DNA from 2 places in the Pseudoalteromonas sp. NJ631 genome. Region 2 is predicted to be linked to the other one. Evidence: predicted binding sites of a transcription regulator. Region 2 holds the regulator's gene; the other holds the start of a gene.

Region 1 (12,055 bases), on a different contig from region 2:
ATATTAATTATTGCGAAGTTTAATTAACTCGTTAAGATAGCTAACTCATTTGTTAAATTAATGTTTAACCTTCTTTTAATTGGTATATTTATATGAAGTCTTTTGATCATAAAGTAATTTTGATCACTTTGGTTATTGCAGTAGCGAGCTTTTTCATTGTTGATCTTGCATTAAGCTCTACACAGCTCGACGCTGCTCTTATGCTTGCCGTAGGTATTATCATCGGTAGTGTAGTAAGCCAGTTTTTAAAAAGTGATACACAACAAGAAAAACAATCAAACTTATCAACTACTACATTATATGTAGGTAATCTACCATATCGAGCCAACGAACATGTTGTCCGCGAACTTTTCGAAGAGCAAGGGCAAGTATTTTCAGTTCGTCTACTTAAGGATAAAAACACAGGCAAACGACGTGGTTTTGGTTTTGTTGAGATGTCTAAGCAAGATGCAGAAAAGGCGATTACTCAACTCAATGAACGTGAATTTCAACAGCGTACATTAAAAGTAAGAGAAGCAAAGCAAAAGCCTGAAAGTGAGATGGATCACTCACCCGCTTAATTAATCTTTATTTAAATTAATAATAGAGATTGCTTCTTTATTACCTATTACTGGTGCCGTTGCATAGAAACGTACTTCCGATGCACTCGGCACCTTTTCCCCTACTACTATTTGACTTCCCAGCAATGACACTGCGCGATTGGCTATTGCTTTGCCTGAATCAACCAGCTCAACATGCTTCTGTAAGCAATTCTTGATATCGTGAGCTATCAAAGGAAAATGTGTACATCCCAACACTAGCCTATCAACAGTGGCAGGAATGTTAAGCCGAGCTATTTCCGCGCAAAGTGCCTCTTTATCCAACTCGTTATGCCAATAAAAGTACTCAGCGATCCTTACAAGCTCCGTTGAATGCAAAGTTTCAACTTTACAACCTGAGGTAAAATCCATGATGAGCTTATGCGTATAAGCATTATTTGACGTTGCAGGTGTTGCCAATAGTGCGATGTGCTTGGTCTTTGAACTAGACGCAGCAGGCTTAACAGCGGGAACAACGCCTATAATTGGAATATGGGTATGTTTTCTGGCTTCTTCTAATGCGTATGTTGAAGCGGTATTACATGCAATAACGATAAGATCAACATTGCCCAAGCATTGCTGTTGCCAACAAATAAGCCCCTTGATACGTGATTTGATTAGCTCTTGAGGCTGAAGGCCATATGGGAGAAAAGCGTTGTCCATAACATAACTAAATGAAACACCCTGCAAACATGCCTTTAAGTGCGACAGCACACTGGTGCCACCGATCCCTGAATCGAAAACCAAAATATGCGACAAACTTCATACCTCAAATCAAAGAAGTATGAAGTTTGCCATGAGTCCTCGCGAAAATAAACTGGCTTAGCTTGTTTGTTTTTGCTCTACTTGCTCTTTATTTAGTTCATTCAGTTTACTAAAAAAGCTACTAGCATAATCCAGAAACTCATTTAGTCTCGACTGACCTTCATTCATCCAAGCAAGCAGGTTTGGCAACTCATTATCGGCATTGAGTCCCTTAGCTTGCTCTTGCACATCTGCTAACTGCTTATTCAGTGGCATAAATGCCTTCTCTAACTCCTTCATTGGATTGCCTTGCTGATATTGAGCAATCGCAGCAGACGTTTTACTTTGTCTTAGATCCATCGTGAAATTAGTGATCTGATCAGAGTTTAAGCTAAGCGACTTTGCCAAATCGAAAGCTTCATCGTATTCACCACCGAAAAAAGAATCACTGACATTACGGATATCTTCCATCATATCGTTAATTGCCTGCTGCTCCTCTTCGTTCAGCTCACCATTTACCTTAATTGAGAAACTAACCTCATGAGAGGACTTAGTGCCATATGCCATGCCATAATCATTACCTTTTTGCGCGACACTCGCAGCGGCCCCCTGAGCATACGCATCGGAGAATGAAATAACGACTTCATCCCCTTCAGCTGTAGTAAATGCATATTCAGCCTGATTAGAGAGGCTCGCAAACTGTGCGGCACTGATCGCTAATGCCTTTGGCGACTTTTCTTCAAACAGCTCTTTTTCAAAATCATCTAAACCTTTAAAAATCCCTTCTCGTGACTTTTCAATACCATCTTCGATGTCGGGATTGAAAGCGCCCATGCCTTTTAACTCTTCGCTGGCTTCATCAATCCCCTGTAGCACGCCCTTACGTGCCCCATCGAGCATGGATTTCAATTCGTCATCATTTTTGCCGTCGACTTTGGCTTTCTTCACTGCACCCTGAACAAAATCGAGTACATTTTTGACAATAGATTCAAAATCAAATAGTGGCTTGTCTTTTTTATCTTGTGTCGGCTTCTCAATCCCCAACGCTTCTGCAAGCTTATCATCAAGAATTTTAGCCGCTAGCTTAGATTTATTCCCCGCATAGCTGTCTGAATTAATTTGGATATTTGGTCCTATCCCTTTGCTCTTTCCAGGCTTATGCTGCATCGCTGGATTGAGCAACTGATTTAATTGCCCGATTTTCATGGTATGCCCTCCAATATATTAGTTAGATTATCGGCATATTTGCGCAAAGCTAAAGTATAATGATTAAAAAAACAGCAAACCAGACGCATCAGTGATGCTAGACTGGACAAATTAGCAACGCTCCCTAAAATAGCGCCTCTTAATTCAACATAGATGGTTTTAGCATGGCAGTAATAAAAATTGATGATTCAGCATACGAGCAACAGTTAGCAGATAAAGCTGAGCGTATCACAACACAATTTGCACAGTTTAATGCACCAGCACTTGAAGTGTATGAGTCTGCAACTCGCCATTACCGCCAGCGCTGTGAATTTAGAGTATGGCATGAGGGTGAAGATCTGTTTCACATCATGTTTGACCAGCAAACAAAAGAAAAGATCCGTGTTGATAGCTTTGATCCTGGTGCGCTGCTTGTCAATGAAATGATGCAGGTGATGATACATCAGCTGAAAGGCAACGAAATATTGCGTCGTAAACTGTTTCAGATCGACTATCTCACTACGCTGAGCGGTGAAGTACTGATCAGCTTACTTTATCACAAGCAGTTAGATGAAGCGTGGCAAACTGCCATGCAGACATTAAGAGCCGAGTTGCAACAAACCTACAAAGTTGATTTTATAGGTCGTGCTAGAAAACAAAAGATTGTGTTTGGCAATGACTATGTAACTGAAAAGCTAAGCGTTGACGGTAAAGAATATATTTATCAGCAGGTTGAGAACAGCTTTACGCAACCGAATGCGGAAGTGAATCAGAAAATGCTAGCTTGGGCGCAGTCCATTAGTGAACCGCTAAGCAACGATCTACTTGAGCTTTATTGTGGTAACGGTAACTTTTCAATTGCACTGGCTGGTTCATTCAATAAAGTGCTGGCTACTGAGATCTCTAAATCATCAGTAAAGTCTGCACAATTTAATATTGCAGCAAACAAAGTCGATAACTTAGATATTATTCGTATGTCGAGTGAAGAGTTTACACAAGCCATGAAAGGGCAGAAGTTTTCTCGATTAGATGGTATTGATTTACAGTCCTATGATTGCCAAACGATTCTTGTCGACCCGCCTCGTGCTGGTATGGATGAATTGACCTGTCGCTTAGTTAGCAACTACGACAACATTATTTATATCTCATGCAATCCAGACACGTTAGAGCGTGATTTAGCCTTGTTATGTGAAACACATAAAATCGCACGTATGGCGATTTTCGATCAGTTCCCTTATACCCATCATATTGAATCTGGCGTTTACTTAGTGAGAAAGTGATCTCTAACGATTACGACTGGCTGCCATCGCTGTGATAAGTGCTGGCAGTTGAGTTTCGCTAAAGACTTGAATACCGGATTGCTGCAATAAAGACGCCGTCAGCCCCTGCCCTACTATTTTTATACCTTTATGACTACCATCGTAAATCAGATTGCTGCCGCAAGACGGACTGGACTCTTTTAACAACGCAAACTTTATATCGTGCTGAAGACAAGCCGCTAGCGCTTTTTTAGCACCGAGTTCAAACGCAGAGGTAAAATCATCCCCTTGTTTACTCAAAACTTTACCATCTACTATTTCAGCCGATGGACGAGGGGTTGGTAAACCACCTGATACTTCAGGGCATAGCGGTAAGACCCAATTTTTTTGCCGCCAATACTGCAAGGTATTGTCTTGAAGGCTTTGTGAAGAGGCGTCATACCTCACCGGGTAACCTAATAAACAACTAGAAACTAAAATCTTAAACATAAAAAAGCCCCGCAACAATTGCAGGGCTAGTCTAATACAAATTAGGTTTTATTTCTTTGCTAAATAATTCACCAAAGCAGCAATTTGCTCAGGCTTAGTCGTACCAGACTCTCGAAGCAATAGCTTGTATTTACCGTTTACCACGAACATTGGTACCCCTGTTAGCGCGCCTTTATCAGAAAGGGTCTTCTGCATACGCTGCATTTTTGATGTTTTGGTACGAACGGAGAAACTAGCATAAAGTTTATCAAATTTCTCTTCTTCAACACCTTGCGCAATAAAGATATCTTTTACATCAGCAAGTTCATTGATTTTTGCACGCTTGCCATGAATGTGATTAAACATGGCTGCAATTATCTTGTCTTTTTGAGGCAGCACTTCTGCAGTTGCAAGTGCTTGCGCCAACACCTGTTGGATCTCAGGCTCTCTTGGACCAACAAAATCTATGTGACTCTTTTTAAACTTAACGCCCTCATCTAGCTTTGGTTTAACGTCAACGATTAAATTTTCCATTGCGTTACAGGCTGGACAATAAAAAGAAAAATACTCCATTACCTCAGGCTTTTTCGTGCCACGCTCGGCAATAACTTCATAATGTACACCTTCTTCAAATGGCGCAGCCTGAGCAAGAAGAGGAAGCATTAGTGCAACCGCTAAGCCTTTTAATACTTTCAACATACTAACTTTCTCCAGTCCTTATTTTTTTAATAGATATGCGATCAATTCATCAAGCTGCTCTTGGCTCTTGATACCTTTCATTTCGATTCTGTATTTGTCGTTTACGATAAAAGTTGGAACGCCTGTAAGCGCACCCGCTTCAGAAAACTTTTCTTGTGCTTTAAGCATGTTATTTTCAGCACTCACTACTGGCATGCTCGTTACAGCCTGATCAAACTTTTCAGCAGAAATCCCATTTAACTCCATTAGCGTTTTCAAATCTTTAATGTCTAACAGTTTGTTTCTTTCAACATGAATAGCATTAAAAATCTTCTCAGCAATCACATCCGCTTTGCCTGCTTGATCAGCAATAATATAGGCATAGCTTAGGTTGCTCTGCGTTTCTGTAGGAACGCCTCGCAGGAAGTTCACATGGCTTTTTTCAAAGTACGCCCCCTCAGGTAAATTCTTTTCAATCGCTTTAGCAATTGGCTCAAAGCGGAAACAGTGCGGACAGTAAAAGGAGAAAAACTCGGTAACTTTCTCTGATTCACTCTGTTCGGTTGTTAAGGTTGTGTAGTGCTCACCTTCGGTAAAGTCTGAAGCCATCGCAGCAATGGGCAAAAGTAATGCAATAAGTGCGATTTTTAATTTTTTTAGCATGTTACTCTCTCTAATTTTAAGGAAATAGGCTCAAACTTGGTTCATCTAATGCAGCAAATTGCTCTTTTAACGCTAAGATCTGTTGTTCCCAGTATTTGTCTGTCGCAAACCAAGAAAAGTTCCGTTCGAATGCAGGATCCTGCCAGCGCTGTGCCAACCAAGCCATATAATTCACCATTCTCATGGCACGTAGCGGCTCAATTAACGCAAGCTCTTTTGAATCAAACGGCATAAATTCTTCGTAACCCATAAGTAGGGTATCTAACTGTACCAATTGCTCGTTGCGGTCGCCATTTAACATCATCCACAAGTCCTGTATTGCAGGGCCTTGCTGACAATCGTCAAGATCCACCAACATCAATTGATCTCTAGACCACAATAAATTTCCAGCATGACAATCCCCATGAAGCCGAAGTGTTTTGGCAACTTGATACTTTGAGGTTGCTTTGTTAATAACTTGCTCAAGAATAGTAACAAATGGAGTATGTAGATGACTAGGCACTAACTGGCTTTTTAGCAGTGTTTGTTGCGCATCAACCAAAAAACGCTGGGTATTGAGCTGTGGTCTATGCTCGAATGCTCGCTCAGCCGACAGACAATGCAAGCGCCCTAGGTAACGGCCTAAAATTTCTAAATGGTCTAGATTATCGAGCTCGAACTGGCGTCCACCAACGCTTGGAAACAACGTATAGCGATAACCTTCATAAAAATGCAGACTACGCCCAGTAATAAGTAAAGGCGCTACAACAGGCACTTCAGCTTCCTTCGCTGCCAATGCGAATTCATGCTCTTCTAAAATTTGTTCATCCGTCCAACGCGCTGGGCGGTAAAACTTCACCACATAACGCTTGCCGTCCTCAGCACCAAATTGATAAACACGGTTTTCATAGCTGTTTAAGGCCAATAATCCCGTTGTCGGATATATCTCAAGTGCCTCAATCGCATCTAAAATAAGATCCGGTGTCAACGCGTTAAAACTAAAATCGTTCATAATGTTTATAAAAAAGCGAGGTTTTATACCTCGCTTTTACCTTACTCTATTATCTTCCTTTGAAGAAATTGGTCGGCTGCGCCAGCCGCTCTTCAGGAGCGTCTTGGTTAATAAGCACAAACTCAAATTCAGTGACTGGCTTTTTCAAATCATATGGATCAATCACAACAGAGAGTGGCACATCTAATGTCGTGCCTGCAGCTAAGTGCACCTCTTGCTTACCGATCACTTGATAATTACTTAGACCTGTTATTGCAATAGAAAATTTCTGCTCAACTTGCGCTTTGTTTATCACTTTCAAGGTATAGGTATTTTCTACCAATCCCTCAATATTGACACGATAAAGCTGATTTCTATCCCGAATAATATCAAGATCCATCGGCTTACGCATCGCAATGTTCGCAACTAATGCACCCGTGATAACGACCAGAATCATTAAATAACCGATTAATTTACCACGTACTGGTTTGGTCTTTTCGCTGGATGATTCTAAATTGCGCTCTGTAGTGTAAGCAATCAATCCGCGCGGGTAGTTCATCTTATCCATAACACCATCACAGGCATCAATACACGCACCACAGTTGATGCATTCATATTGCAAGCCATTACGAATATCGATACCGGTAGGACACACCTGAACGCACAGGTTGCAATCGATACAATCTCCTAGGCCTAGCGCTTTTGGATCTTGTTTGCGTCCTCGAGGACCTCGACTTTCACCTCGTTCGCTATCATAGGCAACGGTGAACGTATCTTTATCAAACATGGCTGATTGGAAGCGAGAGTAAGGACAGATATGTAAACACATAATTTCCCTCATCCAGCCAGCATTACCATAGGTACAAATGGTAAACACAATAATGCTAATGACGGAATAAAAGCCTGCAGAAAAAGTAAGTAAATCAGGGATCAACGAGCGGATTGGGGTAAAGTAACCAACAAAAGTAATTGCGGTATACAGTGAAAAGAGTATCCAGCTACCGTGTTTTGCCGTTTTTCGCCAAAACTTGTCAAAATCCATCGGTCTCTGATCTAATTTTTTCCGTTGGTTTGCTGTTCCTTCAAATTTTTCTTCAAACCAAATAAAAATAAACGTCCAAACGGTTTGCGGGCAGGTGTAGCCGCACCATACCCGGCCATAGAAGGTGGTCACCAAGAACAGAGCAAATGCCGCTATCATCAGAATAAAAGCAAAGATAGTCAGATCTTGTGGCCATAGTGTCATGCCAAAAATATTAAACTTCTGCTCAAAAATATCGAACAACACCGCTTGATGGCCGTGAAAGTTTAACCAAGGTAAAGCCATAAATGCCAACATACCAATAAAGCCGATACGCCTTCTTAGCAGTTGATGTAGGCCAGACACCGCCCGGACATATATGCGATTACGAGGATTAAAACGATCGGGCGTAGAGCTATTGAGCGATTTCCCTTCAGTGCCACCTATTGGCTTTTGAATTTTTACTTCAGACGGTATGTTTTTAACCTTGATTCTTTCGTTCTCCATGGAAGCTCCTTAGTGCTTTGGAACGAGATGCACTTGCTACAGTGACCTTGAAAAATACAGGCTAAACTATTGCAATGTGCCCCATGACATAGTTTAGCGCTTACTATTATACGCTTTGAAACTCTATGATTAATAGTAAGTTGAGCTAAAACCCACCATAAATGATGAGAGACTTGTTGCGACCTGACAGACAAGTTTATTACACTAGGAACAAGATTTTTGTTAGCTAGATCAAATCAGCGTCAGATTATGAAAAAATTCTTAGTATTAGCCATTATAGTCGTTGCTCTGTTTACTGTGGATCATCCATTGATTAAAGAGCCAAGAGATAGATTACTCGGTCAAGGCGTTGAAGTGCTAAGCGAGTCCAGCAAAGTACAACGCAGTACGGCCGCAAGAATCGCCAGAGCCAACGTCGTAAAAGCAATTACCATGACAGATGACGAAAAGCGCTATATTGATGAAGCCCTTGCAACAGATGAAAAAGTAAGGCTTTTCCACCTCAAGTATTGTAAAGAAAACGACTATAACTTGTATTTTTACGGCCCTGATCTTGTCAAAATCTGTGAAATTGCAGAGCAAGCCATTCATGAAGCAAAGGGATTATAATGGACTTTAGTCAATTAAATAAAAAGTCGGCAAAATCCTTTAACGATCAAAAAGCACTCATCAAAAAGCTTAGTCAGGGTCGTGTTGTCAATTGCCCAAGCTGTCAGCAACCCATTGCACTCAGTTTAAGCCAATCGACATCAAATAGAGCTGTGGCACAATGCCAACAGGGTTGCACATTTATCGAGTTAGATCTCGCGTAAAGAACCTTTGATTATTCAAATAGTCCGCTATTCACTGCGGCGACTTCGACTAACTCAGCATAAGAAGCGGCAAACTCGTCAGCCAATTGCGCTTGAGTTAGTTGGAACTCGGTCAGTGACTGTCCTACTTTGTCACAGTAAATCGTTAACTGTTGCTCACCAAGTGCAAAAAGCCCCAGTTGTTCTGTGCTCACTTGCAAAGCTTGTTTAATATCGTCGGCGAGCGGACTGGACATCAATTGCTCATAAAAGGGCGTCGCCGCCATTAAAAACCCTTCGGCCCAATTAATTTTTTGCTCAAGTGGTGTTTCACCATTCCAAGGCAATTGAAATTCAGTTTCGTATACCTGCTCAGAAATCTCATGATGTAAAGCCATCAATGCAAATGCAATACTCTCATCTAGTTCGGGATCTGCGTTGGTTAAAGTCTTAAGCCACTTATCTACCTCGATACCGTTTGGGTCTATACAGGTAGCAAATAGATATCCTTGTAAAAAAGCAATATCAATAGAAAGTTTGCGCGCAGAAAAGTAGTTTTCTAAATTCAGCTGATCAGCTGCAGTAAAAGAGAAGTCGTGCATAGTGTTGCCTTGAACTTAGGCGCCGTCTCAGCGCCTACAAAAATGCTTTTATATTAATAACTAACCTGAGATTAGATTAATACCAATTAGTCTTAATACTTGCTCAATTTGAAGGAGCAAATCTTACGCTACCTGCGTTAAAAATTTCTCATTTAGAACAACTAAATAGCAAAATTTTCGCCTTGCCTACATGGATGTAGGTACCTTGGCGATAGCAGGACGCGGTAGCGGTGTTATCGACAAGATTTTCTCGCCTCAAAATAGGTCACTTTATTAAGCAAATTGGTATAACTAAAGTCTGATATGACAGAAGTATATTATAAATTTACTGGATAACGACCTTCGCCATCCGGTCTACCCAAAAACTTAACCGCATCGTGTACTTCTTTTGGTAGACTCGCATCTGGCTTGATATTACCAGACACGCGAAACTGGAAATTGGCAGCTAGTGTCGCATCAGCCTGTAAGCCCAAGCGGTTTTCAGGGTCAACAACCACGGCAATATCTCCTGATTTACAATCGAGCTGACCGCTAAGGTCGCCGATACTAAACCAACCATTCATGCCTTTAACATCAATATTTGGACTACTTATCTCACCATTTAGTCCTTCGCAGTACGGTGCACCACTTTGGTACTCCTTCACATTGACAATAACGCGCCCTTTGGCATCAACCGGCAATGGCAGAGTTACTTGGTCCATAGCCTGCTCAACACTGAAACGAAGTGAGGCATTATTTACCGTCACGGATTTACTTACTAAATTCGATGAGAAATTAGCTTTTCCTGAGATCTCATTTTTATCTCTCGCATTACCAAACTGTACATTGCCTGCCAACTCACCGAGTAGTAATGACGACGGTTCAAGCTCCCACTTAACCTGATTCAATTGAATGTTATTAAATCTCACACCGCTCACTTGACCATGCCAAACAGAACCATTTACTGCACCTAGCTGCAAATTAGCTGGCAATTGGCCTTTAAAAACTTGCAGCAACACCGCTGCAGGCATAGTAAAAGCACTAAAAATAATAAATGCGAGTAAAAATATAATGAGTAGAGATAGTGTTTTTTTCATAATTATTTCTCTAAAACCAAGCGACTAACACGCACAAAGCCAGGTAAATTCCCTTGTGTAAGGTCTAGGTTTTCTACTTTTACTCCATGCTTATTTGTCAGTTCATCTATCCAAGCAACAAGTTTATTAAATTCCACATCATCGATGGTTAAACGCAAGCTTTCGCCACTAGGTTGCATTTTGCTGATATCAATTTGAAAGCGGCCACGGGTGTTATTGACTATCTGGCTGATATTGCCGCCGCTAATCACCTGTGCGGGACTGCTAGATTTCAGCTTACTCACGCTTTGACCAACCCAATTTACGAGTTCATGGTTACGTTTTAGCTTAGCTTCGGCATCGCTGACAGCCTGATTCAAAGGTTTGAATATACCCATTACTAGAACAAAAACGACAAAAATAACGCCAGCAACAATCAACAGTTTTTGTTCTTGCTCTTTTAAACCACGCCAATAGTTCACTACTTGCTGCTTCATGCTGCACCTCGAATGCGAATTTCACCCACCACAAAGTCACCATCATTGTTCAGGGCGCCCTGTTCAACACTTACACCGCGTTGCTCTAAAATTGCTTTGACCTGACCAAATACCTGAAACTCTTTTGCGCGCGCTCTAATTCTGAGTTCATTCCTACGTTTGTCATAACGCAGCGTTTCAGGAGCGAAAGCATCGACCTCTTCATAAATCGCCACAAAGTGATTAGTTAATTCGAGCAAACCGCCCTGCTCCGTGCCAGATAACGCATCAAGCTCATTTTGGATCTGTTTTTTCAATAAGTGCGGACGTACTACTTTATTTGGAAATGCCTGTTGATACATAGCGACCGCTTGGGTTTCTAGCTGATTAGCTTGATGACTTATTACATACAGCTGAGTGCCTTTAATTGCGATAAAGCTCACTACTGCCACACTCGCCGCTATTAGTCCACTGCGCCAGTCACGCCACCACTGCGGCTGCTTTTTCTTCGCAGCGAACCGACCTTGACGCAAATTAAAATCAATGTTTGATAGCGATTTTGCGAAGATGGCTAAAGGTAAATCGTAATCTTGTTGTTGCGCTGTAAGCGTTATCGTTTCTGAGAAATCGCTTGCCGGGCTAAAATGCGCCAGCTGCTTAACACCCGCAATGGTTAGGTACTCGTTGACCCAGCTAAGTTCAGCAGTGCCAACTTGCCAAGCATTGTGTTTGAATAGCCATTGCTGACCTAACTGCACGGCACTAGTCATCTCTTCATGAAGCGGCAAACATAGAGCATCCGGTAGCGCTTTACTTACACTGATCCCTGCATCATCGAAGGCACTAAACCAGCTTTGTAGCCAACTGCTATCACAAATCGCAACATCTATAGTATGTGTGTCGGCTTTCATGCCCGGTTTACCAATCGCGATAAATAGCGCATCGATGTCGGTCGCAACATGTTCCTCAAGCATAAACGGTAAGGCTTGCTCTAGTTTCCTATTCCATTTTGCTGGTAATTCTAGCGTGCGTAACTGTACCGCAGTCGCTGGTAGTAA
Region 2 (12,055 bases):
GGTGGCGGCGATTGTAGTACCTGGGCTTCTAGTTGGCTTAGTTGTTGCTGTGTTTCAAGCAGCAACATCGATTAATGAACAAACATTAAGCTTTTTACCGCGTTTAATTATCACGATTCTAGCCCTCATTTTTGGTGGCCATTGGTTAACTCAAGAACTGATGGACTATTTTAACCTCGTGGTTATGCGCATCCCTGAAATTGCAGGCTAATCATGGAGTTCACCTTTGCGGTAATCATGCAGTGGCTAAGTGATTTTTTACTTCCACTGGTGCGGATAAGTTCAATGATGATGGTAATGGCGGGGCTTGGGGCACAGAGTGTACCTGCCCGAATTAAGTTTGCACTTGCTGTGGTCGTTACCTTCGCCGTGGTGCCCGTTTTGCCCAAATCAGAGTTTACCGATTTGTTCTCCTTTTCGATGATTTTGGTTGTTATTCAAGAAATGATGACCGGAGTCGCAATTGGTTTTGGCTCTCTATTGCTTTTAAATACTTTTATCATTGCGGGTCAAATCCTTGCTATGCAAACAGGTCTTGGTTTCGCATCTGTTGTTGACCCTGCCAATGGATTAAGTGTCCCAGCAGTTGGTCAGTTCTATTTAATATTAGCGACATTACTGTTTTTTGTTTATAACGGTCACCTGATGATGATACAAATGGTAGTGTATAGCTTCGAAAGCTTTCCCATTGCAGGTAATTGGTGGGCGGTAGATAATTTCTGGAGAATCGTTAATTGGGGAGGCTGGATGTTTTCTACGGCTCTTGCTCTTGCGTTAGCTCCGTTAACGGCAATGTTGGTTATCAATATCTCGTTTGGGATCATGACCAGAGCTGCACCTCAGATGAATATTTTCTCTGTAGGGTTTGCTTTTACCTTAGTTGCAGGGCTTACCATTATTTGGGCGACATTGGGTAACTTCTTAGCTCAATTTGAGTTTCAATGGCTCAAAATGACGGAGCTGATGTGCGACTTAATTGGTTGCACGGTATAGGAGTTTGAAATGGCAGAAGATTCAGGTCAAGAACGCACCGAAGAACCCACCTCCAAGAAGATAAGTGATGCGAGGAGTAAAGGCCAGGTAGCCCGTTCAAAGGAGTTGGGGACTACGTTTGTCTTGTTGTTTTCTGCTATCGCTTTACTAATGTATGGTCCTGGTATAGGGAAAGCGCTTTACAACGTGATGGGGCGAATGTTGTCGCTTAATCGCAATGAAACCTACGATACAACCAAAATGTTTGCTGTGTGGGGGGATATTGGCGCTGAGCTGTTATTCCCAATGGCTATGTTCGTATTTATTATCGCAATTGCCGGAATAGTGGGGAATACGTTACTCGGTGGCTTTAACTTTTCTTGGCAAGCGGCCGCACCTAAAGCAAGTAAAATGTCACCTATGAAGGGACTGAAGCGAATGTTGGGCCCACAAGCGGCCATTGAGTTATTGAAGTCAGTTCTTAAGTTTGTATTAGTTGCAGGCTTTGCAATCTTGCTTATCAATATGTATTTTAACGAAATATTACACTTGAGTATTGAACAAATCCCTTCGAGTATAGAACATGCGTTAGAAATCATTGCGTGGATGTTTTTAGCGCTTAGTTGCACTATGATTGTGATCTCCGCAATTGATGCGCCCTATCAAAGCTATAATCATCATAAACAGCTTAAAATGACGCTACAAGAAGTCAAGGATGAATATAAAAACTCAGAAGGTGATCCTCAAATAAAAGCGCGGATCCGCCGAACACAAAGAGAAATGTCGCAAAGACGTATGATGCAAGATGTACCCGATGCCGATGTTGTTGTGACCAACCCTACTCACTATTCGGTTGCGCTTAAATATGATACTGAAAGGGCGGGGGCGCCTATTGTTATCGCAAAAGGGGTTGATGAACTTGCGATGCAAATTAGAAAAATAGCCAAAGGGAATGAAGTGCCGATAGTGGAATCACCCGTATTGACTCGTTCGCTTTACCACACCACTGAAGTGGGTGACCAAATCCCTGAACAATTGTTTACCGCGGTTGCACAGGTACTTGCTTATGTATTTCAGTTGAATCGTTTCCAAAAAGGCAAAGGGAAAAGACCCGTTGCACTTACTCGAGATTTACCAATCCCAGACGATTTGAAGCATTAAAATTGCCCTCATAAAAATAAGCTATTAATTGGAACGCATATTGCATTTGTTGCTATGTGTCAATTTTTTGCTTGTGTTAAGTTATGGAATTTAAAGCAGTTTTACAACAACTCAATCGAGATAAAAAAGAATATGCTAAAGGTGTGGGTACTCCATTGTTGGTGCTTGCAGCACTTGGCATGGTTATTCTACCGTTACCTCCTTTTTTGCTTGATATTCTATTTTCCTTCAACATTGCATTGGCACTAGTGGTGCTATTGGTGACTGTTTATACCTTGAAGCCACTCGAATTTGGTATGTTTCCGGCGGTACTACTGATCGCGACTATCATGCGATTGGCATTAAACGTAGCGAGTACTCGCGTCGTATTACTTGAAGGTCATAATGGTGGTGATGCGGCAGGTAAGGTGATCGAAGCCTTTGGTAGTGTTGTTATTGGTGGCAACTACGCCGTCGGTTTAGTTGTATTCCTTATCCTTATTATTATTAACTTTGTCGTAATTACCAAAGGTGCGGGTCGTATTTCAGAGGTGTCTGCGCGTTTCACCCTTGATGCTATGCCGGGTAAGCAGATGGCCATTGATGCGGACTTAAATGCCGGTTTTATCTCTGCAGATGACGCCCGGGCTCGTCGTGAAGAAGTGACTCGAGAAGCCGACTTTTATGGGTCAATGGACGGTGCAAGTAAATTCGTTAAAGGTGATGCTATTGCAGGTATCGTGATCCTCGCCATTAATATAATAGGTGGCCTTTTCGTTGGGATGATCCAGCATGATTTAAGCTTTGGCCACGCGATGGAAGTATATACCATGCTGACGATTGGTGACGGTCTGGTCGCGCAAATTCCTTCTCTTTTACTCTCAATTGGTACTGCAATTGTCGTAACGCGTCAAAATGAATCGCACAACATGGGCGATCAGTTTAAAAGCCAACTGGGTAATGAAAAATCGCTAGCTATTGCTTCAGGTATTTTGATCACCATGGGACTCGTTCCAGGCATGCCACATGTTGCCTTCCTAGGTTTAGGCGTATTACTTGGCTATATAGCCTATTACACAAGCCAGCAAAAGAAAAAGGCGGAAATCGAAAAGGCAGAACAAGCTGCCAAAGGACCTGCTGCCAAAGGAGGTCATCAACAAGATCAAAAAGAGCTTGGTTGGGATGATGTACAACCTGTTGATGTGATTGGTTTAGAGGTTGGTTATCGCCTAATTCCTCTAGTTGACCAAGCCCAAGGCGGGGAGCTTCTCAGTCGTATTAAAGGGGTGCGTAAAAAGCTATCTCAGGAACTGGGCTTTTTAGTACCGCCAGTACATATTCGCGATAACCTAGAACTAGATCCAAATGCATACAATATTACTTTAATGGGAGTTGGCTCAGGAACCGGTGAGTTGAAGCATGGCGACGAACTTGCAATTAATCCAGGGCAGGTGTTTGGGCCGATTAAAGGCATAGAAACTAAAGATCCTGCATTTGGCCTAGATGCGGTATGGATTAAGCCAGACCAAAAAGATGAGGCGCATTCGCTTGGCTATACAGTAGTAGATGCTGCAACTGTGGTTGCGACACATATCAGTCAATTATTGACGAATAATGCATCACTATTGCTTGGCCATGAAGAAGTACAAAACCTATTAGATATGCTTGCGAAAAGTCACCCTAGATTAGTTGAAGGCTTAGTGCCTGATATTTTACCACTCACTACCGTGGTAAAAGTGCTTCAAAATCTGCTTAATGAGGGCGTTGCGATTCGAGATATGCGCTCGATTGTACAAACCTTAGTTGAGTACGGCCCACGGAGCCAAGACCCTGATGTGTTAACGGCTGCGGTAAGAATTTCATTACGCAGATTGATTGTTCAAGATGCCGTTGGAAGCGAAGAAGAAATTCCTGTCATAACATTGGCGCCTGAGTTGGAACAGATGTTGCATCAGTCACTTCAGAACGCAGGTGATGAGGGGGCAGGTATTGAACCTGGCTTGGCTGAGAGGCTTCAAGAATCATTAAGAGAAGCACATCACAACCAAGAAATGCTAGGGGAACCTTCCATCTTATTAACCTCAGGTATGTTAAGAAGTGTGCTGTCTCGATTTGTTAAACATACGATTCCAGGTCTTAGAGTGATGTCATATCAAGAAGTGCCGGAAGAAAGACAAATTAAGATAGTGAGCTCGGTTGGACAATAGAGGATAAAGGGGCTGTAACATGAAAATTAAACGTTTCTTCGCAAAAGATATGCGTACGGCTTTAAATGAAGTAAAAGAAGAGCTTGGTGCAGATGCTGTCATTATGTCTAACAAAAAGTTAGCAGATGGTGTTGAAATCGTCGCAGCAGTTGATAATGACCGTGCCGCTGCACCTGTTAAGCAAGCTCCAGCTGCCCGTGCGACTGCCTCAAACGAGGCTCCGACCCGCTTTGTCCGTCCAGAGCCTCGCCAAGCACAGCCAGCAAAACAAGCGCAAGTTGCCGATAGCTTAGCGGCATTGCTAGAGCGTCAGGCACCGCGCCCACGCTCACCAGAACTTGCTTCTATGTTCTCCCAGTCGGGGATTGATACAGAGCAAATGTTAAGCAGCCAACGTAAAACACAAACTGCTGCGCCGGCGCACCAAGCGAAGCCACAGCAAGCTCGTCGCCAATCTTTTGACTTTGATGATGATGCATTTGAGCAGCCACAGAATTGGGGCGAGTCGGATGAGTTAGACAACGGTTTTGGTGATGATTTACCCGAGTTAAATGCCAAGCCTGACGAAATGAGTGCAATGCGCGAAGAAATGAACGCTATTCGTCAATTACTTGAACATCAAGTATCTGGTCTAATGAAACAAGAAATGGCTCGTCGCGATCCAACCCGTGCGTGTCTTGTTGACCGTCTGGAAGGAATGGGCATAGACAAAGATGTCGCTGAGCAAATGGCATGCTTTATCCCTGATGATGTGTCTCGTAAAGAAGCCTGGAATGCATTGTTAAACATGGTGATCAACCAAATGCACACCACTAACAATGATATTCTTCGCCAAGGTGGAGTATTTGCGATGGTGGGTCCAACTGGTGTTGGTAAAACCACAACGGTTGCAAAATTAGCGGCATTAGGTGCACAAAAATACGGTGCAGATAAAGTGGCGTTAATAACGACAGATACCTATAGAATTGGCGCTTACGAGCAGTTAGCTACCTATGGTAGAATCATTGGTTGTCCGGTTAAGCAAGTTAAAGATGCAAATGAACTTGCAGAAGTGCTTTATCATTTACGCAATAAGCGTCTAGTATTAATAGATACAGCGGGAATGAGTCAAAGAGATTTGCGCTTAACTGAACAGTTAAATACACTTATGCGTAGCGCGAGAGTAGATATTCGCAGCTATTTAGTATTAAGTGCGACAGCACAAATGAATGTGTTACAAGAAACAGTAAGACACTTCAAAAAAGTAAATTTAAGTGGCTGTATTTTCACAAAACTTGATGAAAGTCTAAGTTTAGGTGAGATAATTAGCATAGCGATTCAAAATCGCTTGCCAATAGGGTATCTTACCAACGGTCAGCGAGTGCCAGAAGACATTCGCGTAGCAAATGCTCAAAAGCTAGTAAAAAAGGCTGAGCAATTGTATTTAAAAAGAATAAAAGCACAGCACTCTCGACGTGTACCTGTAGCGTCAGAGTCAGTAGGAATGTATGATTAACACAGTTTTAGATCAAGCAAGTGGCCTGCGTAGAATGAGTCAAAATAGCAACCAGGGTGTAAAAGTAATAGCCGTGACCGGTGGAAAAGGTGGGGTGGGTAAAACCAACGTCTCGCTCAATACTGCCATCGCTATGGGCCAACAAGGACAGCGAGTTCTCGTTTTAGATGCGGACTTGGGCTTGGCAAACTGTGATGTGATGTTAGGTCTAAGGGTAGAAAAAAACCTGTCGCACGTGTTGTCGGGTGAATGTGAACTAGATGAGATTCTCGTAGAAGGTCCCGCTGGAATTAAAATTGTACCGGCGACTTCAGGCTCTCAAAGTATGGTAGAGCTGACTCCCGCAGAGCATGCAGGACTTATTCGTGCATTTAGCGAGCTTAACACGCAATTTGATGTATTAATTGTTGATACCGCAGCTGGTATCTCAGATATGGTTCTGAGCTTCTCTCGAGCTGCACAAGATGTGATGGTTGTGGTGTGTGATGAACCGACTTCTATTACAGATGCTTACGCGTTGATCAAAGTTTTGAGCAGAGAGCATGGGGTCTATCGTTTTAAAATTGTTGCCAATATGGTCCGCAGTATGCGTGAAGGGCAAGAATTATTTGCTAAACTTTCAAAAGTTACAGACCGTTTTCTTGATGTAGCACTGGAATTAGTGGCCACCGTACCGTTTGACGAAAACATGCGTAAATCTTCTCGCAGACAAAGAGCTATCGTGGATTTATTTCCGAGTTCTCCTGCGGCGATTGCGATTAAGGGACTTGCCGCTAAGGCAGTGAAATGGCCAATTCCGCATCAACCTTCCGGTCATCTAGAATTTTTCATTGAACAACTTGTAAACGGGTGATTATGGCTTCTCCGGTCAATAGAGCTGCGGGATATCAAACTTCAGACCACATTCATAAGGTGGTTGAACGGCATGCTCCACTTGTCAAAAAAGTGGCGTGCCACCTGATTGCTCGACTTCCGGCAAGTGTGCAACTCGACGATCTGATCCAGTCAGGTATGATTGGGTTGATTGAAGCGTCTAAAAATTTCGATGCAACTAAAGGTGCTAGTTTCGAGACCTTTGCGGGGATCCGTATTCGAGGCGCAATGCTGGATGAAATCCGTCGTGGTGACTGGGCGCCTCGTTCTGTTCACAAAAATAGCCGAATGGTTGCAGAAGCTATATCTGAGCTCGAATCTCTCCTTGGTCGAGAACCAAAAGACACTGAAATCGCTGAAAAACTTGATATATCTCTAGATGAGTACCATCATATTTTACATGATGTAAATGCAAGTAAAGTCATCGGGATTGAGGATCTTGGGGTTGATGAAGACGTGATAACCCCAGCAAACAGCGATTTTGCGCTAGACAAACCGTTTAATAACGTTAAAAATGAACGTTTTAACGAGTCTTTAGTAAATGCTATCAAAGCGTTACCCGAAAGGGATGCTCTGGTTTTATCACTTTACTATAACGACGAAATGAATTTAAAAGAGATTGGTGCCATCCTTGATGTCAGTGAATCTCGAGTAAGCCAAATTCACGGTCAGGCAATGATAAAGCTTAAAGCTAAAATCAATGACTGGATAAATTAGAGTACATAAAATAGTTGGGTTCGAACCTCACTGGAGGAAGTTTTGGATAAGAACATGAAGATTCTCGTGGTTGATGATTTCTCTACTATGAGAAGAATAATCAAAAACCTATTAAGAGATTTAGGCTTTACCAATGTTCAAGAAGCTGATGATGGTAGTACAGCACTTCCGATGCTACAAAATCAGGAGTTTGACTTTGTAGTAACTGATTGGAACATGCCGGGCATGCAAGGTATTGATCTGCTTCGTGCAATACGCGCAGATGAAAAGCTTAAGCACATTCCAGTGTTGATGGTTACCGCAGAAGCGAAAAAAGAACAAATTGTTGCAGCAGCGCAAGCAGGGGTGAACGGATATATTGTTAAGCCGTTTACTGCGGGTACGCTCAAAACTAAGCTTGAAAAAGTATTTGAGCGACTAGGCTAACAGCAAGGGGATATGGCCTATGTCTGTAAATGCTGCGCCTCAAATTACACTTGAACAAGCTAAGCAACTTGTTGAGCTTCTAGAACAAGGTGAACAAGAAAAAGCTGACCAGCTGATTTTAGAAGCTGCTAACAAAGAGCAATCGGAGTTATTTGCAGAAGTTGGAAAGCTAACTCGCCAATTACACGAGTCCTTGAAGAACTTTGAGCTCGATACTCGACTCTCAGATCTCACGACAGAGGCTATACCTGACGCCAAGCAGCGTCTTAATTATGTTATGGAAATGACAGAAAGCGCTGCTAATAAAACGATGGACGCGGTCGAAGAAAGCTTACCTCTTGCGCAGAATCTAGCGGATGAGTTAGCGCAAATAAAGCCCACTTGGGATCGATTGATGAGCAGAGACATTCAACTCGGTGAGTTTAAATCTCTGTGTCATGATCTCGACAGCTTTATGCAGACTTCAAAGACACGTACAGACGAATTACAAGGTTTAATGACTAATGTGCTGATGGCTCAGGACTATCAGGATTTGACTGGGCAGGTTATTCGGCGCGTCATTGAGCTTGTGAGAGAAGTAGAAGATAGTCTCATTCACCTCCTGACTGTTTTTGGTACTTCAGATGAAGCGCCTTCAACTGCTGTGAAAGCGAATGAAAACGAAATAAAAACAACTGAGACTATCAGTGATGAATTGTCTGGACCTGAAGGTCCAATTATTGACGCTGAATCGCGAGATGACGTGGTTTCTGGTCAAGACGAAGTCGATGACTTGCTATCTAGTTTAGGCTTCTAGTTGGAGAGTGTGTATGAGCTTTGAAGTCGATGAAGATATCTTGCAGGACTTTCTTGTTGAAGCAGGCGAAATATTAGAACTGTTATCTGAACAGCTTGTTGAACTAGAAAATAATCCTGAAGATAAAGAACTTCTCAATGCGATTTTCCGTGGCTTCCATACCGTAAAAGGTGGAGCTGGCTTCCTCGGTATGACCGAACTGGTCGATGCCTGTCACGGTGCGGAGAACGTGTTTGATGTACTACGACAAGGGCAACGAAAAGTAACTTCCGAACTGATGGATGTTATTTTGCAATCTTTGGATACGATCAACGAAATGTTCGCTTGTATTCAAAACCGTGAGGAACCAGAAGCGGCCGATCCAGTGTTGCTTGAAACACTCCACAAACTTAGCCAGCCTGCATCTGAAGACGAAGTCAGTGAAGTGATTGACGAACTTGCTTCTGAGCCAGAACCTGTGGTGCCAGATTTAAGTGCGGATGATATTTTATTCGACGCTGATGTTGATTCAGGCGATGATAGCGGTTCTAGCATCGATGAGATAACAGAAGAAGAATTTGAAAATCTTTTAGATGAATTGCACGGTTCAGGTAATGCGCCTGCTGTTGCTCCTGCAACTAAACCTGAAGCTGTATCAACCGCAGATGATGGTGATATCACCGATGACGAATTCGATAACCTCTTAGATGAACTTCATGGTGTTGGTAAATTCGGTGGAGCACCAAATGCGGAAGATGCTGTTGTCCCAGAAGCGAGTGAACCTAAGGCTAAATCAACCTCACCAGCAGCCCCAAGTGGGTCTACTGGCGACGAAGAAATTACCGACGATGAGTTTGAAGCTTTGCTGGACGAGCTTCATGGTAAAGGCAGTGCACCTAAAGCGGTAGATGAATTGCCAGTAGAGGTTTCAGAGACTAAACCTGCTCAACCTGAGCCTGTTAAAGCCGCACCAGCGCCGAAACCCGCTCCGAAGCCTGCGCCTAAAGTTGAAGCTAAGCCTGCGACTCCTGCACCGCAAAAAGAGCCAGAGGCTGCAAAAGCTTCCACACCAGCCGCTGCGAAGAAACCTGCGGCACAAGCTGAGACCACGGTCCGAGTTGATACTAAACGTCTTGATGAAATCATGAATATGGTTGGCGAATTAGTATTGGTTCGTAACCGTTTGGTTAGCTTAGCGAATAACACCAACAGCGAAAGCATGGGTAAAGCTATTTCGAACCTTGATGTAGTCACTGCTGATTTGCAAGGCGCCGTGATGAAAACACGGATGCAGCCAATCAAAAAGGTATTTGGTCGCTTTCCTCGAGTAGTGAGAGACCTTGCTCGCAGCTTGAAAAAAGAAATCAACCTAGTTTTACAAGGTGAAGAGACGGATTTAGATAAAAACTTGGTTGAAGCGCTTGCAGATCCATTGGTCCACTTAGTGAGAAACTCAGTAGACCACGGCATTGAAATGCCTGACGTACGTGAAGCGTCGGGCAAACCAAGAATGGGTACGGTCACATTATCAGCATCTCAGGAGGGAGATCATATTCTTCTCACGATTCGAGATGATGGCGCCGGTATGGATCCTGAGAAGCTTAAAAAAATTGCTATAAATAAAGGCGTGATTGACTCCGATCAAGCAAGCAGACTGTCCGATACCGAAGCCTATAATTTGATCTTTGCACCAGGGTTTTCAACAAAAGAACAAATCTCAGACATTTCTGGTCGTGGTGTTGGGATGGATGTTGTTAAAACGAAGATCACTCAATTGAATGGCTCGGTAAATATACAATCAGAATTGGGTGTTGGTACTGTATTAGAGATTAAGGTACCGCTTACACTGGCTATTTTGCCAACCTTGATGGTGGTAGTCGGAGAGCAAACGTTTGCGTTACCGCTTGCTGGCGTGAACGAGATCTTCCATTTAGATTTGACTAAAACGAATGTGGTTGATGGTCAGTTGACTATCATAGTGAGAGAAAAAGCAATTCCGTTATTTTATCTTGAACATTGGTTGGTAAAAGGTGCGAACAGGAGCATGAGAAAGGCTGAAGGCCATGTTGTCATTGCGCAAATTGGCACTAAACAAGTCGGTTTTGTGGTTGATTCTCTGATAGGTCAAGAGGAAGTCGTAATCAAACCACTAGATGCGTTGTTACAAGGTACGCCAGGTATGGCTGGTGCTACCATCACATCTGATGGTGGTATTGCGCTAATCCTTGATGTCCCCAACTTATTAAAACACTACGCCTAATTTTATTAGGCGTAGTTCGAATTCTAGAGCAGCATTTGTTGCTCTGCTGTAGAGCAAATTAAAGAGCGTTGCCAATGGCAGTTAAAGTGTTAGTCGTAGACGATTCTAGTTTTTTTCGTCGTCGAGTCAGTGAGATTTTAGAAAAAGACAGTGAAATCAAAGTTATAGATTTCGCAGTTAATGGAAAGGAGGCGGTTGAAAAGGCCGCTTCATTACGTCCAGACGTAATTACGATGGACGTGGAAATGCCCGTGCTTGATGGGATCAGTGCGGTGAAGCAGATCATGCAGGCCACTCCGACCCCAATCTTAATGTTTTCTTCGTTAACTCGTGAGGGCGCTAGTGCTACGTTAGATGCACTGGATGCGGGCGCTGTAGATTTTTTACCGAAAAAGTTTGAAGACATCGCTCGTAATAGCGAAGAAGCAATTAAATCATTACAAAATAAGGTAAAGGAAATTGGCCGCCGTCGCGTTAGCCGTTTTACTCGCCCTAGCATTGCGACTCCGCCAAAGCGCGTCGAACCTAGAGCAACTCGTGCTGACACAGGAAGAACAACGATCCCTCAACCGGATAGAAGTTTTCAAAGACCGGTATCTGGTGGTACGTCTAGTGCTGCAGGTGCAAGAGCATCGGGTAAAAAATATGGACTGGTTGCAATTGGCACATCAACAGGTGGACCCGTTGCACTGCAAACAATATTGACCCAGCTGCCAGCAAACTTTCCTCATCCAATTTTACTTATCCAGCATATGCCGGCCGCATTTACACCTGCGTTTGCAGCAAGATTGAATAGTTTATGCCAGATTAAAGTTAAAGAAGCTGAGCAAGGTGATAGATTAATGCCTGGTGTGGCCTATTTAGCCCCTGGTGGTAAGCAAATGCTGGTTGAAAATCGCGGTGGTAGTAAGACACTAAAAGTGTTCGAAGATGATAGTCCAAGGATCACCTATAAGCCCAGCGTTGATGTGACATTTGCAAGTGTTGCAAAAGCTTATGGTGGCGACACGTTAGCGATTGTCTTAACGGGAATGGGCGCAAGATGAAGCGACTTGTGTTGTTTATGGTATGCCTCAAGCTGTCGCTGGCGCTGGACTTTCGTCGGATAGTATCGCCCTACAAGACTTTGCTGTGAGAATTAATAAAGAAGCGGGTAACCAATAGACTAAGTCATCACTTGGTTGCTTTGC

What was found. The regulator FliA, encoded in region 2, starts transcription of late flagellar genes. The targets are predictions, from matches to a motif close to CTAAAGNTNNNNNNNNNNNNGCCGATA.
Region 1: a site for FliA is predicted at 2,557-2,583, ahead of A587_RS0122705 (DUF5610 domain-containing protein). Genes of this name have one in related genera too.

What each region holds. Positions count from the first base shown of each region.
Region 1 is NZ_AKXJ01000022.1:307-12,361, forward strand. Features, by position in the region: gene A587_RS0122695 (RNA recognition motif domain-containing protein) at 93-560, shown strand; gene murI (glutamate racemase) at 561-1,337, opposite strand; gene A587_RS0122705 (DUF5610 domain-containing protein) at 1,401-2,528, opposite strand; gene trmA (tRNA (uridine(54)-C5)-methyltransferase TrmA) at 2,693-3,787, shown strand; gene A587_RS0122715 (DUF523 domain-containing protein) at 3,791-4,255, opposite strand; gene A587_RS0122720 (thiol:disulfide interchange protein DsbA/DsbL) at 4,304-4,933, opposite strand; gene A587_RS0122725 (thiol:disulfide interchange protein DsbA/DsbL) at 4,952-5,575, opposite strand; gene A587_RS0122730 (serine/threonine protein kinase) at 5,592-6,566, opposite strand; gene ccoG (cytochrome c oxidase accessory protein CcoG) at 6,616-8,073, opposite strand; gene A587_RS0122740 (hypothetical protein) at 8,323-8,682, shown strand; gene A587_RS0122745 (hypothetical protein) at 8,682-8,885, shown strand; gene A587_RS0122750 (UPF0149 family protein) at 8,897-9,466, opposite strand; gene A587_RS0122755 (type II secretion system protein N) at 9,784-10,542, opposite strand; gene gspM (type II secretion system protein GspM) at 10,545-11,018, opposite strand; gene gspL (type II secretion system protein GspL) at 11,015-12,055, opposite strand, start outside.
Region 2 is NZ_AKXJ01000007.1:87,854-99,908, reverse strand. Features, by position in the region: gene fliQ (flagellar biosynthesis protein FliQ) at 1-211, shown strand, start outside; gene fliR (flagellar biosynthetic protein FliR) at 214-993, shown strand; gene flhB (flagellar biosynthesis protein FlhB) at 1,003-2,133, shown strand; gene flhA (flagellar biosynthesis protein FlhA) at 2,217-4,319, shown strand; gene flhF (flagellar biosynthesis protein FlhF) at 4,339-5,814, shown strand; gene A587_RS0113610 (MinD/ParA family protein) at 5,807-6,667, shown strand; gene A587_RS0113605 (RNA polymerase sigma factor FliA) at 6,670-7,404, shown strand; gene cheY (chemotaxis response regulator CheY) at 7,447-7,830, shown strand; gene A587_RS0113595 (protein phosphatase CheZ) at 7,850-8,626, shown strand; gene A587_RS0113590 (chemotaxis protein CheA) at 8,640-10,865, shown strand; partial or broken gene A587_RS24080 (protein-glutamate methylesterase/protein-glutamine glutaminase) at 10,940-12,029, shown strand.